DNA from 4 places in the Massilia paldalensis genome. Region 2 is predicted to be linked to each of the others. Evidence: predicted binding sites of a transcription regulator. Region 2 holds the regulator's gene; each other region holds the start of a gene.

Region 1 (4,358 bases), on a different contig from region 2:
TGCCCGTTCGAAGCCGTCACGAACGCGGTGAGCAAACGTCGACAGCGCGTCAAGATCAAGCGGGCGCGTGCCATTGAGGCGGCGGCAGAGCAGGTCAGGCGCCAAGAGGCGGCAGTAGAGACCGACAAGGTCGTGGCGCGCACTCGCACGGTGCCGCAGACCTGGTTCTCTGCCCTGATCCCACAAATTGAAGGTGGAGCGCGCGTGGCCACTACGCCACCGCTCCCCTGACACATACCACGCCCTGGAGAGATAAAGAATGTGTGCATCCATCGTAGTTGAGATCGGAGCATTGGTATTGGGCCAGGTCACGCGCCTGGTCGAGATTATGCAAGGGGCCAGCCATGCTCAGCCGTGAAGCCCTGCGCCAGGCCGCGCAGACACTGCCGGCCGTCACTGTCGACTCCGCAACGCTGCTGGCACTGCTGAACGACGCCGAGCGGGCGCCGAAGCCGCGTAAGCCACGCGCTGCGGCCGAGCTGGACCCGAATGTGGCGGAAGACGAGAAATGCGCACGCTGGCTGTTCGAAACGCTGCGCAAGACCCTGCCGAACGCGAAAGAGCCGAACTTCGCGACCTGGTCGAAGGAAGTCCGCCTGATGCGCGAGCGCGACGGTCGTACGCGGCGCGAAATCTGCGAGCTGTTCCAGTGGGCGCACGCCGATGCGTTCTGGTGTTCGAACATCCTGTCGCCGGCGAAGCTGCGCGAGCAATGGGACCGACTGTCGATCCAGCGCGCCAAAGCGGCTGAGGCGAAGAAGCAGGGCGGCACTCCGTGGTGGATCTCGGATCACTCCCGCTTGGCCAAGGCCATCGAGGTTGGCGTCGGCCCGGCGCTCAATGGCGAGTCGACAGCGAGCTGGGAGGCGAGAATCCGCGCGGCGATCGACAACGGGGGCAAGCCGCCCGCGCCGCAGGTGTTTGTCCGCCCGACGCCGCCGGCTGCCGACCTGGCGCCCACTCAAGACCAAGTGCGTAAAGCGCCCGGGTTCCTGAAGGAGATGCTACGGAAGGCACAGGAGGGATCGGCGGCATGACGATGCTGGGCGACGAAGTCTGCGCCATGTGCCAGCACTTCAAGATGAAGGAATACCCCGAGCACGCGAGGGTGGGCCTGGGCCGGTGCATGGGATACGACCGGACCAACGCGCAGTTGATCAACCCGTTCGTGCCTTGGAAGACGAAGGCGTGCGTGCGCTACGCGCGGCCGGCAAACAAAGCCGAGCGGGTCGCCTGGGTCGAAGCGCGCAGCAAGAAAGAGCAAAACAACAACGAAGTTCAACCCGAAACGAAAGGATGACGATGAATGACACTCACGAGATGCTGACGTTCCACGCGCTGGAAGGAGCGAAACCGACGAATCCTAAGGACGCCGTCGGCGTGCGCAAATCTCCGATGTCCACGGTGCCGGCGACCGTGATGGCAGAGCTTGGCGTCGCGATGCTGGAAGGGGCGTCCAAATACGGCCGCCACAACTTCCGCGCAATCGGCGTGCGCGGCTCTGTCTACTACGACGGCACCATGCGCCACCTGATGGCCTGGTGGGAGGGCGAAGACCTGGATCCGGATTCCGGCCTGTCGCACGTGACGAAGGCCATCGCCTCGCTGACGGTGCTGCGCGATGCCATGATCCAGGGGAAGTTCACCGACGACCGGCCGCCACGCTCCGTCGCATTTTACCCAGCCCTTCACGCCGGCGCTGCGGCGATCATCGACCGCTACGCCGACCGTAATCCGACGCACTACACTGTCACTTTCGAGGGCCTCGCCCAATGACGCAGACCCGCCTCGGCTCCCTGATCGAAACGATCATCAACACCATCATCGGCTTCGCGATCAACTATGTCGCCAACCTGCTAATCCTGCCGCTGTTTGGCTTCCACATCACTCCAGGGGCAAACTTCCTCATGGGCCTGCTGTACACGGTGATTAGTGTCGCGCGGTCATACTGCGTGCGTCGCTGGTTCAATGCGAGGCTGCAGCGTCTGGCGGCCACGATGGCGACGTCAATCGAGGCGCGCCAGTGATCGAATTCATTGTGCCGGGGCAGCCTGTCGCGAAAGGGCGCCCAAGGTTTGCCCGGCGGGGCAAGGGCGTAGTCGCATACACGCCAGCGAAGACCGCGGCGTACGAGGCGCTAGTGCGCGAAGCGGCAACCGTCGCGATGTCCGGGCGCCCCCCTGCGGCGGGGCCGTTGAAGCTTGTGCTCAGCCTCACGCTGCAGGTGCCTTTGACTTGGTCGAAGAAGCGTCGGGCCCTGGCCATCGACGGTCACATTCGCGCGACAAAGAAGCCGGACGCCGATAATGTTTTGAAGGGTCTAAAAGACGGGTGCAACGGAATCGTGTGGATCGACGATGCTCAGGTTGTATGCATTGAGTTGACCAAGGCATACGGCTCGCAGCCTCACGCAGCTGTAAGGATTTTGGAAGTTCCGGGTGAGGCTGCTTAGCTCGCTAATGCGTTAGTCGCCCCGACTTAATTTCTTGGCTTGCGGCGGCGCAGTCCGGCAAATCCGAGGGCGCCGATAGCGACGAGAGCGATGCTGGTCGGCTCCGGAACGTTTTGTACCGGGACGATATGATAGATCCCTGGCGGATACGCGAGTTCATCGTAAATCTTCGCTTGTTCCGGCGTTAAGGCGGTTGCTACTACGGAGCCGGAAATCCACGTTTGAGATGGGTGAAGCGGCTCGGCCCACGAGGGATAGCCGGGATCGATGCTCTTCGTAAGCAGCGCGCTGTAGTTTGACGGCGTCGGAGAATAGCTGCCGCCGAAGTCGATCCAGATACTGTCGATATAACCTCCGGTCAGGCGGTTGAACGCGCTGAATCCAGTCGGCCCCATCTCGCCCCAAAAACTCGAACCTGCACCACTCAACCCAGCATAACCGCCTGAGCCAAAGAAGTGTTCACGTCGGGTGCTTGGCGAACCAACATAGAAGTCGAAGTCGGCGATCGACTTGTCGATGTCGTTCTGAATGAACTTACCAGTCAGGCCGCCGGTAAAAGTATATTCAATGTACCCAGCCGAGGCATTCAGTGAGAAAAGCGCGCCAACTACCATTGCAAGCAGATGTTTCGTCATTATGAGTCTCTTTCAAGTTTTGGAGTGATCGTAATAAGCAATGTCTGTGCCACATGGCAATAGCGTTTGCAATTCAAGGCGTTAGGTAGAGGTCATAAATTCAGAAGCCCATAGGTGTAAAGTTTTCCGTCAGCAATATTTGGTGAGATTTTGACTTTGACGTTTTGCACTGTGATGTGGCAAGCGTGGTCAAATAACGTCTTGTTGTCATTTGGAAAAATGCGGACAGGCTTGAAGATCGATCTTCATTTGGTACGCTTGCTCATCCTTATTGACGAGCACCCGCCATGGCCTTCGCTGACAAATACATGGGCGCGCTGAGCGCCACGAATCTGCTGGACGATAATTTGCGCCACCAGGCCGAGCCGCTCCAGGCAGCAGCACTGGCGGACCGTGCAGCGCGCGACATCGGCGCCCTTATCCATCGGGTCAAGTATGCCGGCACGGTAGTTCAAAAGCTTGCACATGCCGTCGCCGCAAGTGAGCGCGCCGAGAAAGCACTGGCCGATGCGGTGCGCAAGAAGGATGTGCGCAAGCAGGATGAACTGCGGCCAGTGGTTGAGGCGAACGCAGCTACGTGCGCTATGGCTGGCAGTGACGCTGCGGCGTTCCGCACCCTGTACGCGCGCTGGCGCGAGATCGTAGAGCAGAAAGGGCGGGAGCGGAATTGGATCAAGCCGGCCGACTGGCCTAAGATCGGCCACTTGGCGCCGGCTCTATATCGGCGCGTTGCTGAGCACTCGCTCGCTCACTACTTGGACGACGTGTGCAAGACGTGCAATGGCACGGGGGCGCTTGGATTGAAGCCGATCCTTCGTACCTGCACGAGCTGCGCCGGCGCGCGCAGAGAGCCGATCGGGAAAGCGGTTGATCTCGGCATCAGTTCGTACGAGGCCAAGCTTGTGGCGGACATGGTTGGCGAGCTGGCTGCATTGGAGCAAACGCACGCGGGCGTGGCAGGCGCCAGGCTCCGCCACGCTGAGTAATCGAAGCCACAAATTCTCGCACGCAGTGGTTGTAAACCGCCCAACTCAGCGGTATCATTGAGTCCTCAATACATTCTTCTCCGGTGCCGTACTAGACAGCAAAAGCTGTCACCGTCCCGAAGAACGCATGCAGCGCAAGCCACCAAGGGTGGCTTTCGCTCGCCTGTACAGAATGGATGCCAAGGCCTGCCCCGAAAGGACTGCGGGCCTTTGTCATTTCTGGCCCGCCTCGGAGATACCGTTGGGGCCAATAGCCCGCCCTCAGCCGAGGGCTGGGCAACCAGT
Region 2 (4,358 bases):
CAGGCGCACGCCGTCCGCGGGCTTGACGCCGGACGCCAGCAGGTCGCGGCCCGGCACGGCTTCCAGCAGCAGCCAGTCGCGGCCCCCTTCCTGCACGATGTCGACGACGGGCGCGCACGGGATGCCGGCGCCGGCGAGCCAGCGCAGCCGCGCCGCCTCGTCGTGCAGCTCGGCCAGCGGCCCCGCTGGCTCGGTCTTGACGAACAGCGTGGGGCGGCCGCCGGCGTCGAGGCGGAACACGTCCGCATCCGAGCAGCCGGCGTCCTCGTCCACGCTGCGATACCCATCCAGGCGGGTCTGCCAGACGGCAGGAAAACGCGGCGGCATGGGGGCTCCGTGGTGCAGGGTCAGAGATGGCGCAGCGGATGCACGTAGTCCGGCCACACGGGGTCGAAGAAGCGCGCGACCATCGCTGGCGTCACCTCGTCCAATGTGGGCGGATTCCAATGCGGGTCGTTGTCCTTGTCGATCACGAGCGCGCGCACTCCTTCCAGCACTTCGCCGTGCTCGAAGTTGCGGCGTACCAGCGCGCGTTCCATGCGCAGGCAATCGGCCACGTCCAGCGACGCGGCGCGCTCCAGCATCTCGCGCGTCACGCACATCATCAGGGGAGAACGCTGGCGCATCATCGACAAGGCCTTCTGCGCGAACGGATCGGCATCGCCCGCCAGCGCGGCCATCACGCCGGCCACCGAGTCCGCGCCAAAATGCGCATCGATGCGTTCGCGCTGCGCCTGCAGTTCGCTGGCGCCCGCCCCATCCGCGAACGGCGCGGCGAAGGCGCGGATCGCGTCGGCCAGCGCCGCGCCCGGCGTGGCCTCGACGAGCGCGAGCAGTTCGCCCATGCGCTCGCCCGGCACGAACAGGTCGGCCAGGCCCAGGTAGAGGCCATCGGCGGCGCCGACGGTGGCGCCGGTCAGGCCCAGGTAGTGGCCCAGGCGGCCCGGCGCGTGCGACAGGAAGTGGCTGCCGCCCACGTCCGGGAACAGGCCGATGTTCACCTCGGGCATGGCCATCTTCGTCCGTTCCGTCACGATGCGCAGGCCGCAGCCGGGACCGCCCTGGGCGATACCCATGCCGCCGCCCATCACGACGCCGTCCATCAGCGCGACGTAGGGCTTCGGATAGAAGTGGATCAGGTGGTTGAGCGCGTATTCCTCGGTGAAGAAATCCTCGAGCAGCGCGCTGCCGCCCATCGGCGTCGCGCGGCCGACCTCGTGGAAGAACCGGATGTCGCCGCCGGCGCACAGCGCCTTCTCGCTGCTGCTGCGGATGACGACGGCGTGGACGGAGGCATCGTCGCGCCAGGCCTGCAGGGCCTGCGCCAGCGCGCGCACCATGTCGAGCGACAGCGAGTTCAGGGCTTTGGGGCGGTCCAGCGTGATGATGCCGGTGCCATTGGCGACGCGGGTCAGTACGTATTCGGTCATGTGTCTCGTTATTCGACTAATCAGACCCTTATTCTAGCGGCAGGGTGGACGGCTTGCCGCCCGCCCTGCGCGCCACGCCATGCGCGCGCCCGTCAAAGCAAAAAGGGCGCCGATGCGCCCTTTGTTCACGTTGCCGTTATGGAATCAAGCCGTGGCCGGCTCGGCGTCGTCGCCCGCGTCGGGCAGGCGTTTCGGTGACGTGTGCGTGAAGTCCTGCATCATCTGCTTGTACTTCAAGACCTGGCGGTCGAGCCGGTCCATCAACATGTCGATCGCGGCATACAAGTCGTGCGCGGCACTGGCGACATGGAGGATCTTGCCGGCGACGCGCAAGTTGATCTCCGCCTTCTGGCGTTTGGCCTTCTCGGTGAGGTTGTCGATGCAGAGGATGACGTGGGTATCGATCACTTGATCGAAATGGCGGGTAATGCGTTCGAGCTTGTTCTGTACGTACTCTCGGATGGCCGGGGTAACATCGAGGTGATGTCCGCTGATGGTGAGATTCATACACACTCCTTTGAAGAGGCGCTGCCACAACCACGCGCGCATCCGCGCTTCATGCGCAGGTGGCAACGTTTTGACACGAACTGGCCGCAAGGACTCGTCCAACGACGACAAGTACTTGCTACAAGGATTTGCGGAGGCTGACGGGCGGGATCTTCAAGGCTTCTCGGTACTTGGCGACGGTGCGCCGCGCGATGACCATTCCCTGCTCCCCCAACATGTCCGCGATCTTGCTGTCGGATAAAGGGTTCTTGGGGTCTTCTGCTCCTGTGAGTTGCACGATGAGAGCCCGGATTGCCGTCGAGGATGCTTCTCCTCCCGCCTCGGTGGCAACATGGCTCCCGAAGAAATACTTCAACTCGAACATGCCGTGCGGGGTCAGCATGTATTTCTGAGTTGTGACTCGAGAAATTGTGCTCTCGTGTAGACCTAGTGTATCAGCTATCTCGCGCAAAACAAGGGGCCGCATGGCAACGGCGCCATGGGAGAAAAAATTGCGCTGGCGCTCGACGATGGCCTGGGCCACGCGCAGGATCGTGTCGAAGCGCTGGCGCATGTTCTTGATGAGCCACTTCGCTTCCTGCAGCTGCGCATTCAGTTGCGTCTCGGACTTGCCGCCCTTGAGGGCCTGCGCATACAGGCTGTTCACGCGCAGGCGCGGCATGACCTCGGGATTCAATTGCACGCTCCAGCCATCCTTGGCGCGGCGCACGATCACGTCCGGCACGACGAAGTCGGAGACGTCCGATGCGAACGCGGCGCCCGGATGCGGGTTGCACTGGCGGATCACGCTCTGCGCCTCGCGCAGGTCTTCGTCGTCGCAGTCGAGCGCCTTCTTGAGCTTGTTGAATTCGCGCTGGGCGAACCAGGTCAGGTATTTTTCGACGATGGTCAGCGCCATGCGGCGCGTCACCAGGGGCACGTTCGGCATGCGCCGGATCTGCAGCGCCAGGCACTCGGCCGCGCTGCGCGCGCCCACGCCGGCAGGCTCCAGGCTCTGCACGAGGGAGAGCGCCGTGCGCAGCTCGTCGAAATCGATCTCCAGCTCTTCCGGCAGGCGCGCGTGGATGTCGTCCAGCGATTCTTCCAGGTAGCCGTTGTCGTCCAGCGCATCGACCACCAGCTCGACCAGCGCGCAGTCGCGCGGCGCGCAGCACGACAGGCGCACCTGCTCCATCAGGTGCTCGCGCAGCGTGACGGGACTGGCTTCCAGCTGCGGGCGGCCATCCTCGTCGTCGGCGCCGCTGCCGCTGTTGCCGCTGCGGCCCTCGCCCCAGTCGGCATCGCCGTCGCCGCCGTGCGCATCGTCGCTGCCGCCGCCCTCGCCTTCACCTTCGCTGCCGGCGGCCTTGTTTTCCTCGCCGCTGCCCTGCTGCGCGGGGGCCTCGGCCGGCGCCGGCGCGCTGTTGATGGCGCCGTCGGCCAGCAGGCGCACGGAACGGTCGAGCGGATCGTCGAGCCGTTCCAGCAGCGGGTTGTCGCTCAGGACCTGCTCGATCTCCTGGTGCAGCTCCAGCGTGGACAACTGCAGCAGGCGGATCGATTGCTGCAGCTGCGGCGTGAGCGCAAGGTGCTGTGAAGTCTTGAGTTGCAGCGTCTGTTTCATACCTACATTCGGAAGTGTTCACCCAGATAGACGCGGCGTACGGATTCGTTGGCGATGATGTCGTCGGGGCGGCCGGATGCGAGCACTGCGCCCTGGTTGATGATGTAGGCGCGGTCGCAGATGCCGAGCGTCTCGCGCACGTTGTGGTCGGTGATCAGCACGCCGATCCCGCGCTCCTTCAGGAAGCGCACGATGCGCTGGATCTCGATCACGGCGATCGGGTCGACGCCGGCGAACGGCTCGTCCAGCAGCACGAAGCGCGGGTTGGTCGCCAGCGCGCGCGCGATCTCCACGCGGCGGCGCTCGCCGCCGGACAGCGACAGCGCCGGGCTCTCGCGCAGCTTCTCGATCTGCAGCTCGCTCAGCAGCTCGTCGAGGCGCTCGGCGATGCGCTGCTTGCTCAGCGCCTTGCCGTTCTCGCGCTGCAGTTCCAGCACGGCGCGGATGTTTTCCTCGACCGTCAGCTTGCGGAACACCGACGCTTCCTGCGGCAGGTACGACAGGCCCAGCAGCGCGCGGCGGTGGATCGGCAGGCTCGAGACGTCGTCGCCGTTGATGTCGATGGTGCCGGCATCGGACGGCACCAGGCCCACGATCATGTAGAACGAGGTCGTCTTGCCCGCGCCGTTGGGCCCCAGCAGGCCGACCACTTCGCCGCAGGCGACCTGCAGCGACACGTCGCGCACGACGAGGCGCTTGCCGTAGCTCTTCTGCAGGCCCTTGACGACGAGGGTGCTGCCGCCGGCGCCGGTACTGCTATTGCCGGCGACGGCCGCGTTTTCCGTGCTCGTCTCCATCACTTCTTCTCCGTGGCCGGG
Region 3 (4,358 bases), on a different contig from region 2:
ACATGAAGGAGATCCAGCAATGACTACCCGTACCGGCCAGCCGATCCGCCTCGGCTACATCGACCTGTCCTTCCACCTGGCCAGCGCCGGCGTCGTGCAGGAAATCCTGGAGCGCCACGGCCACCAGGTGGAATTGCGCGCGGCGCCGCACGAAGCCATGTTCGAGCTGCTGCATGCGAAGGAAGTGGACATCGTCTCGTCGGCCTGGCTGCCGGCCAGCCACGGCGGCTACCTGGCGCCGTCGCTCGATGCCGTGGAAAAGCTGACGGTGCTGTACGAGCCGTACTGCCTGTGGGGCGTGCCCGACTATGTGCCGGCCGACGTGCTGGCCTCGGTCGAGGACTTGAAGAAGCCGGAAGTGCTGGACAAGATGGACCGTGTCATCGACGGCATCAATCCCGGCGCCGGCATCAGCCGTTTTTCCGCGGCGATGATCGATGCCTACGGCCTGCGCGACGTCGGCTACCGCTTCGAACCGGGCAGCGAGGCGACGGCGTTCGCCAAGTTCGAGCGTGCCGTCGCGGACCGGCGCTGGCTGGTGCTACCGCTGTGGAGCCCGCAGTACCTGCACCACGATTACCGGATCCGCTCACTGGTCGAGCCGAAGGGCATGCTGGGCGGCCAGGACGAGGCGACGCTGGTGGCACGCAAGGAGGTGCTGCCGGGCATCGCGCCGGCCGCGTTGGAAGAACTGCGGGGACTGTACCTGGGGAACGATGTGGTCACGGACCTGGAACATGCGATCCGCGTGGAGGGATTGAGTGCGCAGGAAGCGGCGCGGCGCTGGCTGGATACGCAGCGCATGGCAGCTTGATACGCATGGTGGGCAGGTGACGCCCACCATGCGCCGGACGTATCCGTAGGGCGTAGCACGTAGGGTGGGCACCACGTGCCCACCGTATCACCACCCCACCGGTCAGACCTTGGCGGTCTCCGACGCCGCCAGCTTCGCTTCCAGCTCCGCCACGCGCGCTTCCAGCGCGTCCAGCTTGGCACGGGTCTTGGCCAGTACCTGGGCCTGGATGTCGAACTCCTCCCGCGTGACCAGGTCCAGCTTCGAGAAGCCCTGGGTCATCATGGCCTTGACGTTGCGTTCGATGTCCTTGGCCGGGGAATTCTCGATTGCCTGGTTGAGCTTGCCTTGCAAGTCATTGAAGAAGTTATTCATTTCACAGTGTTCCTGGTAAAAGGCGCGCGCACCACAATGGTGCGCAGAATCCTGAATTAGTGCGTGCACCGCAATGGCGCAGGCGTCAAGACAGGTATTGCTTTTTTTTAACCCCATGTTGCGATGGAATACCCCAAAAACAAGGGGGCATGCATCGGGCACAGGGTTGGCACGCATCCTGCTAAAGCATACCTAAAACATAAGAATCCCAACAAACTGTTGCGCACAATGCTTCGGTTTCAGGCGCTTCCGACTCGACAGGGTCGCGAACACGGATTGTAAACCGCATCACCAGCACATGACCAACAACGAGGGAGAGTCGCATGACGCATGACGGCAAGCATCACCGCAACAAGTGGGCCCGGGTTGCAGTACTGGCAGCGACCGTGTTCGCCACCGAGATCGCAAGCGCGCAGGAACAGCAACCGGAACACACGATCAGCTACAACGCTGCGATCAGCAGCGACTACCGCTACCGCGGCCTGTCGCAGTCGCGCCTGGACCCGGCCGTCTCGGGCGGGGCCGACTACACGCACAACCCGACCGGCCTGTACGTGGGCACCTGGCTGTCCTCGATCAAGTGGACGAAGGACCTGGGCGGCGACGGCAACGTCGAGTGGGACATCTACGGCGGCAAGCGCGGCAACCTCAGCGACGCCATCACCTATGACGTGGGCGGCCTCTACTATTTTTACCCGGACAACGGCCTGAAGCCGAATGCCAACACCTTCGAACTGTACGGCCAGCTGGGCTACGGTCCGGCCTACATCAAGTATTCGCATGCGCTGACCAACCTGTTCGGCACCGCCGACAGCAAGCAGAGCGGCTACCTCGACGTGGGCGCCAACGTCGACGTCACCAACGGCTTCGTCGTCAACGTGCACGTCGGGCGCCAGCGCGTGCGCCACAACGGTTCGCTTTCCTACACTGACTACAAGATCGGCGTCACCAAGGACCTGGGCATCTGCTCGGTCGCTCTCGCCTGGGTGAAAGCCGACACCAGTGCCTACCTGAGTCCATCGGCCGAGAACCTGGGCAAGTCCGCGGCCCTGCTCACTGTTTCAAAAACTTTCTGAAGAGGCAATAGCATGAAAATGATCACCGCCATCATCAAACCCTTCAAGCTCGACGAGGTCCGCGAGGCCCTGTCGGAGATCAACGTGCAGGGCATCACGGTGACCGAAGTGAAGGGATTCGGCCGCCAGAAGGGCCACACCGAGCTGTATCGCGGTGCGGAATACGTGGTCGATTTCTTGCCGAAAACCAAGATTGAGGCGGCAGTCGACGATGCCATCGTCGACCAGGTGATCGATACGATTCAGAGCGCGGCACGCACCGGCAAAATCGGTGACGGCAAAATTTTCGTCTCCAATCTGGAGCAGGTAATCCGTATCCGTACCGGCGAAACCGGCAACGATGCGCTGTAAGGGGAAACCATGATCCGTACTATTACTAAATTGATCGCAGGCGTGTCCGTCGCCGTGGCGCTGGGCCTGTCGGGCCCGGTCCTCGCGCAGGATGCATCCACTTCCGCGGCCCCGGCCGCCGCCACGGCCGCCGCGCCCGCAGACACTCCGGCCGCCGCACCGGCCGCGCCCGCCGCCGCCGCACCGGCAGCCGCCGAAGCGAGCCCCGCCGCGGCACCCGCCGCACCGACGCCGCAAAAGGGCGACACCGCCTGGATGTTCGTCGCCACCCTGCTGGTGATCATGATGACGATCCCGGGCCTGGCCCTGTTCTACGGCGGCCTGGTGCGCTCGAAGAACATGCTGTCCGTGCTGATGCAGGTGTTCATGACGTTCGCCGTCATCATCGTCCTGTGGTGCATCTACGGCTACTCGCTCGCCTTCACGGAAAACAATGCCTTCATCGGCGGCCTCGACCGCGCCTTCCTGAAGGGCATCTGGGATCCGGTCAAGGCCAGCTTCACGACCGCCGCCACCTTCAGCAAGGGCGTCGTCATCCCCGAATTCATCTACGTGGCCTTCCAGGGCACCTTCGCCGCCATCACCTGCGGCCTGATCGTCGGCGCCTTCGCCGAGCGCGTGCGCTTCTCGGCCGTGCTGCTGTTCATGGTCCTGTGGTTCACCTTCGGCTACCTGCCGATCGCCCACATGGTCTGGTTCTGGACCGGTCCGGACGCCATCACCAGCGCCACCCTGGCCACTGAAACGGCCAAGGCCGGCTGGCTGTGGCAGAAGGGCGCGCTCGACTTCGCGGGCGGCACCGTGGTGCACATCAATGCCGCCGTCGCCGGCCTGGTCGGCGCGATCCTGATCGGCAAGCGTATCGGCTACGGCCGCGAATCGATGGCCCCGCACTCGCTGACCATGACCATGATCGGCGCGTCGATGCTGTGGGTGGGCTGGTTCGGCTTCAATGCCGGTTCGGCGCTGGAAGCGGGCGACGTCGCCGCGCTGGCCTTCATCAACACCCTGCTGGCCACCGCCGCCGCCGCCGTGTCGTGGGTCTTCGGCGAATGGATCACCAAGGGCAAGCCGTCGATGCTGGGCGGTGCCTCGGGCGCAGTGGCCGGCCTGGTCGCCATCACCCCGGCCTGCGGCTACGTCGGTCCGATGGGCGGCCTGATCATCGGCCTGGTGGCCGGCCTGGTCTGCCTGTGGGGCGTGAATGGCCTGAAACGCCTGATCGGCGCGGACGACTCGCTGGACGTGTTCGGCGTGCACGGCGTGGGCGGCATCCTGGGCGCACTGCTGACCGGCGTGTTCGCCGCGCCGCAGCTGGGCGGCCAGGGCATCTTCGACTACACCACCAACAAGATGTCGGCCGATCCGTACTCGATCGCCAGCCAGGTGCTGATCCAGGCGGAAGCCGTGGGCACCACCATCGTCTGGTCGGCCGTGGTCGCCTTCATCGCCTACAAGATCGTGGACGTGGTCCTCGGCCTGCGCGTGCCGGAAGACCAGGAACGCGAAGGCCTGGACATCACCAGCCACGGCGAGTCGGCCTACCACTCGTAAGATTCGGAATCTCCTGCGTCCGTCGGCGCTTCCAGGGCGCCCGGGGTATCCCCGGGCGCTTTTTTTATTGCTTGAGGGGATCTGGGCTTTAAAATGCGCGCTGGCGCCCCAATGTGAGCCAACCAAACCGCCAAAAATAAAGCCTGAAGGACGTCATCGTTATGGTTCCCCACCTCGCCACCGCATTGTCCGGTCCGCTGCTGGACCTG
Region 4 (4,358 bases), on a different contig from region 2:
ACACGCCGGGCGCACGCAGCATGCCGATCAGCGTCATGAAGCCGCCGTAGCTGCCGCCGTAGATGCCGACCTTGGCGCGGTCGCCCTGCTGGTTCGCCACCATCCAGTTCACGCCGTCCAGGTAGTCGTCCAGTTCCGGGTGGCCCATCTGGCGGTAGATCGCCGTGCGCCACTTGGCGCCGTAGCCTTTCGAGGCGCGGTAGTCCATGTCGAGCACCAGGTAGCCCTTCTGCACCAGCAGGTTGTGGAACATCTGCTCACGGAAGTAGGGCGTGTAGCGGTGCGACACGTTCTGCAGGTAGCCGGCACCGTGCACGAACATCACGACCGGGTACTGCTTGCCCGGTTCGAGCTGCGCGGGGCGGTACAGCTTGGCCCACACGGGGTCGGCGCCGTGGGTCGAGGGCACCGCGACGAATTGCGGCTGGATCCAGTCGCGCGCCTTGAAGTCGGCCGTGCGGGTGTCGGTCAGCTTGACGGCCGCGCCGCCATGCGATGGCAGCGTGGCGATCTGCGGCGGCAGGTAGGGGCCGGAGAAGTGCACCAGCAGCTTCTTCTGGTCCGGCGACAGGCGGAAGTCCTCGACGCCGCCATCCAGGCTGCTGACTTCGCGCGTGGCGCCGTCCTTCGCGGAGACGGCGCAGACTTCGTAGGCGCCCGGCGTCTTGCGGTTGCACAGCAGCCAGGCCGTCTGGCCGTCGGCCGACCAGGCCACGTCGGACGCTTCCCACTTGCCGCTCGTGAGGGCGCGGGCCTTGCCCGCGGCGTCGCGCACGTACAGGTGCGAGTAGCCGCTTTCCTCGGACAGGTACCACAGGGTCTTGTCGTCGGGCAGCCAGCCGAATTCGTTGTTGTCGTAGTTGACCCAGGCTTCGTCGCCCAGGCGATGCACGGGTTTCAGGCCCGCGCGCGGCAGGTCGACGGTGGCGATCCAGCGGTCCTTGTTATCGACCGAGCGCAGCATCACGGCCACGTTGGCGCCATCCTGGCTCCAGGTGATCGCCTCGCCGCGGAAACCGATCATGACGGGGCGGTTGCCCTTGAGCGGGTCGAGCTTCTGCGCGACGCGCATGGCGGCCAGCGGATCGACGGCGATGCCGGGCAGGGCGTCGAACGCCAGGTCCTTCACCTCGCGCGTGGCCAGGTTGACCAGTTTCAGGCCGTGGCCCTGCGGCGGATTGCGGCCCACGCGGGTGCGCTCGTCCGAGAATTCCTCGTAGCCGCTCTCGGTGACGTAGCGCGGCATCTTGCCGACGCGGCCTTTCGGCGCATCCTTCGGACCCGTCACCACCAGCAGCCAGCGGCCGTCCGGCGACAGGGCGCTGCTCACGATGGCGATCTTGTCGCCCAGGTAGATGGGAGCCGGCGCGCGGCTCGGGTCGGCGCGGCGCTCTTCCTCGGCGCGCGCGCGGGTGGCGTCGCGCTCGTCCTTCTGGCGCTTGAGGGTGGCGATCAGGCGCAGCTGCAGGTCGCGCAGCGCGTCCGGGTCCTGCGCGGCCGGATCCTTGGCGGCGCGGATCACGGCCAGCGGCGCCAGTACGCGATCCTGGCGGTCCCACTGGTACCAGTCGTCGCCGGAACGGAACTGGATCGCGCGGCCGTCGGCGCTGTATTGCGGGGTCGCGATGACGGCGCCGTTGCCGCGCGTGACCTGGACCAGCGTGCCCGTCTTCAGGTCGCGCTCGAACAGGTCGCCGTTGCGCACGACGATGGCGCGCGTGCGTTCGCGGTTGAACAGCACGTCCGGGCTGTCCAGCTTCGCCAGTTCGGCATCCTTGACCTGGCTGGCGCCGGCCTTGCCCGCATCGACGCGGAAGATGTCGCGCACGGGCGAGCCGGTGCGCTTCTGCTTGTACAGCACCTGCTTGCCGTCCCAGTTCCACCACGCTGCTTCCACGGGCGTGCCGATCCAGTCGGGGTGGGCCATGGCCTGGTCGAGGGTGACGGGCGTCGAGGCGAAGGCGGGCAGCGCGGTCAGCGCGGCAAGTACGGTCAGGGCGGGGAGTCGGATCATCAGTCGGAGGCGTGCATGAGAGATTGCAAAAAAGCATTCTAGCTCAGCGCGTCATGCGGCTGGGGTCGGAATTGGCGGGAAGCGCGGAGGCGTGGCGCGCACGCGTAATAACAGCGCCCGGCACGGGTGCTATTGCGATGCACAAAAAACAACGCCCGGCCAGTGCCGGGCGTGGGAGATGGCGGATCGGCCGGTAGGGCGGCCGCAGTCTTTCAGTTACGGTAGTCGGCGGCCCACTGCTCGGTCGGCGCGCTGACCGACGGGTTACGCACGAACATGACGATGCGGGTGACGATGGCGAGTGCCGAGATGGCGACGGTGACGTATTCGATGGCGGTCATGACAGGCTCCCTATTATTTGGCGTTGATGCGGTTCATTTCGGCGGCGAGGGCGCCGCTGCCCGACTGGGCGGCATCGACGACGAACCAGCCGCCGTGGGCGGTGTACATCTCGATGGCGAAAGCGCGCAGCTTGGCGGCGGCTTCGGCGAACTGGTGGCGCAGTCCCTTGTTCTGCGCCTGGGTGATCGTTGCGGTATTCATGCTCATCTCCGGTAAAAAATCTCTCGTGTTGCGATGCAGTATAGGACTGTCCTCGTCATAAAAAAACTTTTAGTTCGTGATGTGTCGCATCAGTTTTGTGAATGTTTTCTGTATGGAAACTATCCGTCGTCTTTACTTCGGTTATACGGTTGTCGAATATCTGTGGGGAAACGTCACTGGCGATGGCCCGAAACTTGCATGTCCCCCAGGCATGAAATCGCCCCCGAAGCTTCCACGTACCCTGCGCATCGTCGTCGTCAACACGGCACCGGCCGACGACGCCGGCGAAGCCGCCCTGGAAGCCCAGGCGCGGCGCAACACGGCGCTGCGCATCGGACTGCTGGAATCGGGCTACGACATCGTCGCCTCGCTGCCGGCCGACATCTTCCTGCCCGAGCGGATCGCGCAAATCCAGCCCGACATGATCATCATCGACAGCGAATCCGATGCGCGCGACGTGCTCGAGCACATCGTCATCGCCACCCGCGACGAGCCGCGCCCGATCGTGCTGTTCACCGACGACCAGACGACGTCCAGCATGGACGCGGCGATCGACGCGGGCGTGTCGGCCTACATCGTGGCGGGACTGCAGGCCGAGCGCGTCAAGCCCGTGCTGGACGTGGCGCTGGCGCGGTTCCGGCGCGAGCAGCGGCTGCTGGACGAGTTGTCCGACACGCGCCGTCAGCTGGCCGACCGCAAGCTGATCGAGCGCGCCAAGGGCGTGCTGATGGCCAAGAGCGGCTTGAGCGAGGAGCAGGCGTACCAGAAGCTGCGCGGCATGGCGATGAACAAGAAACTGAAACTGGCCGAGGTGGCGCAGCGCATCCTCGATGTAGAAGACCTGCTCGGCTGAAAAACATACGTCGTCCCTGCGAAGGCAGGGATCCAATGTCGCATGCGGTCCGGTGGCGCGCGCAACATTGGGCCCCTGCCTTCGCAGGGGCGACGATCACTAGAAAGCAAGGAATCGAGATGGCAGGTGCTTATATAACCGGCTCCGACCGCCCCGAAAAGGGCGTGATCCGGGTCGGCTTCATGCCGCTGACCGACTGCGCGTCGGTCGTGATGGCGTCCGTGCTGGGGCTGGACGAAAAGCACGGCATCCGCATCGAGCTGCACCGCCAGCATTCGTGGTCGGGCATGCGCGACCGCCTGCTGGGCGGCGAGATCGACGCCGGCCACCTGCTGACGGGCCTCCTGTACGGCATCGAGACGGGCATCGGCACGCCCGCCACGCGCATGGCGGCGCTGATGAATTTGTCGCGCAACGGCCAGGCGATCACGCTGTCGCGCGCGCTCGCCGCGCAGGGCGTGACGGACCTCGCGTCGCTGGCCGCACTGCAGCGCGCGAATCCGCGCCGCCTCACGTTCGCCCACACCTTCCCGACCGGCGACCACGCGATGTTCCTGTATTACTGGCTGGCCGCCGGCGGCATCGATCCGCTGCGCGACGTGCAGGTGGCGACGGTGCCGCCCAGCCAGATGGCGGGCAATCTGGCGGCCGGCCACATGGACGGCTTCTGCGCCGGCGAACCCTGGGGGGCGCGCGCCGTGCTGGACGGCAGCGGCTTCACGGCCGCCGCCAGCCAGGACATCTGGCCCGACCACCCTGGCAAGGCGCTGGGCGCCACGGCCGCCTTCGTCGACGCCAATCCGCATGCCTGCCGCTCGCTCGTGGCGGCCGTGCTGGAAGCGGGGCGCTGGATCGACGAGTCCGTGGAGCACCGCGCCACGGTGGCCGAGGTGCTGTCCAGCCCCGCCTACGTGAACGCCGACCGCCAGGCGATCGCCGCCAGGCTGC

The links. Region 2 encodes sigma-54, which starts transcription at its own class of promoters, with help from an activator protein. Its sites were predicted from a motif close to TGGCANGNAANCTGCTTT; they were not measured.
Region 1: a site for sigma-54 is predicted at 3,122-3,139, ahead of ACI1V7_RS27095 (PEP-CTERM sorting domain-containing protein). Genes of this name have one in related genera too.
Region 3: a site for sigma-54 is predicted at 1,336-1,353, ahead of ACI1V7_RS25885 (TorF family putative porin). Genes of this name have one in related genera too.
Region 4: a site for sigma-54 is predicted at 2,741-2,758, ahead of ACI1V7_RS10480 (ANTAR domain-containing response regulator). Genes of this name have one in related genera too.

The regions. Positions count from the first base shown of each region.
Region 1 covers NZ_JBJCIU010000011.1:15,454-19,811, forward strand. The annotation lists gene ACI1V7_RS27065 (hypothetical protein) at 1-231, shown strand, start outside; gene ACI1V7_RS27070 (hypothetical protein) at 345-1,037, shown strand; gene ACI1V7_RS27075 (hypothetical protein) at 1,034-1,300, shown strand; gene ACI1V7_RS27080 (dATP/dGTP diphosphohydrolase domain-containing protein) at 1,303-1,776, shown strand; gene ACI1V7_RS27085 (DUF7220 family protein) at 1,773-2,027, shown strand; gene ACI1V7_RS27090 (RusA family crossover junction endodeoxyribonuclease) at 2,024-2,452, shown strand; gene ACI1V7_RS27095 (PEP-CTERM sorting domain-containing protein) at 2,479-3,087, opposite strand; gene ACI1V7_RS27100 (hypothetical protein) at 3,375-4,073, shown strand.
Region 2 covers NZ_JBJCIU010000003.1:833,955-838,312, reverse strand. The annotation lists gene ACI1V7_RS18470 (APH(3')-II family aminoglycoside O-phosphotransferase) at 1-327, opposite strand, end outside; gene ACI1V7_RS18465 (enoyl-CoA hydratase/isomerase family protein) at 348-1,430, opposite strand; gene hpf (ribosome hibernation-promoting factor, HPF/YfiA family) at 1,575-1,937, opposite strand; gene ACI1V7_RS18455 (RNA polymerase factor sigma-54) at 2,056-3,540, opposite strand; gene lptB (LPS export ABC transporter ATP-binding protein) at 3,543-4,337, opposite strand; gene lptA (lipopolysaccharide transport periplasmic protein LptA) at 4,337-4,358, opposite strand, start outside.
Region 3 covers NZ_JBJCIU010000008.1:16,618-20,975, forward strand. The annotation lists gene ACI1V7_RS25870 (L-dopachrome tautomerase-related protein) at 1-23, shown strand, start outside; gene ACI1V7_RS25875 (glycine betaine ABC transporter substrate-binding protein) at 20-814, shown strand; gene ACI1V7_RS25880 (accessory factor UbiK family protein) at 917-1,168, opposite strand; gene ACI1V7_RS25885 (TorF family putative porin) at 1,492-2,244, shown strand; gene ACI1V7_RS25890 (P-II family nitrogen regulator) at 2,257-2,595, shown strand; gene amt (ammonium transporter) at 2,605-4,149, shown strand; gene gshA (glutamate--cysteine ligase) at 4,311-4,358, shown strand, end outside.
Region 4 covers NZ_JBJCIU010000002.1:148,454-152,811, forward strand. The annotation lists gene ACI1V7_RS10465 (prolyl oligopeptidase family serine peptidase) at 1-2,014, opposite strand, end outside; gene ACI1V7_RS10470 (hypothetical protein) at 2,227-2,355, opposite strand; gene ACI1V7_RS10475 (hypothetical protein) at 2,369-2,557, opposite strand; gene ACI1V7_RS10480 (ANTAR domain-containing response regulator) at 2,769-3,410, shown strand; gene ACI1V7_RS10485 (CmpA/NrtA family ABC transporter substrate-binding protein) at 3,530-4,358, shown strand, end outside.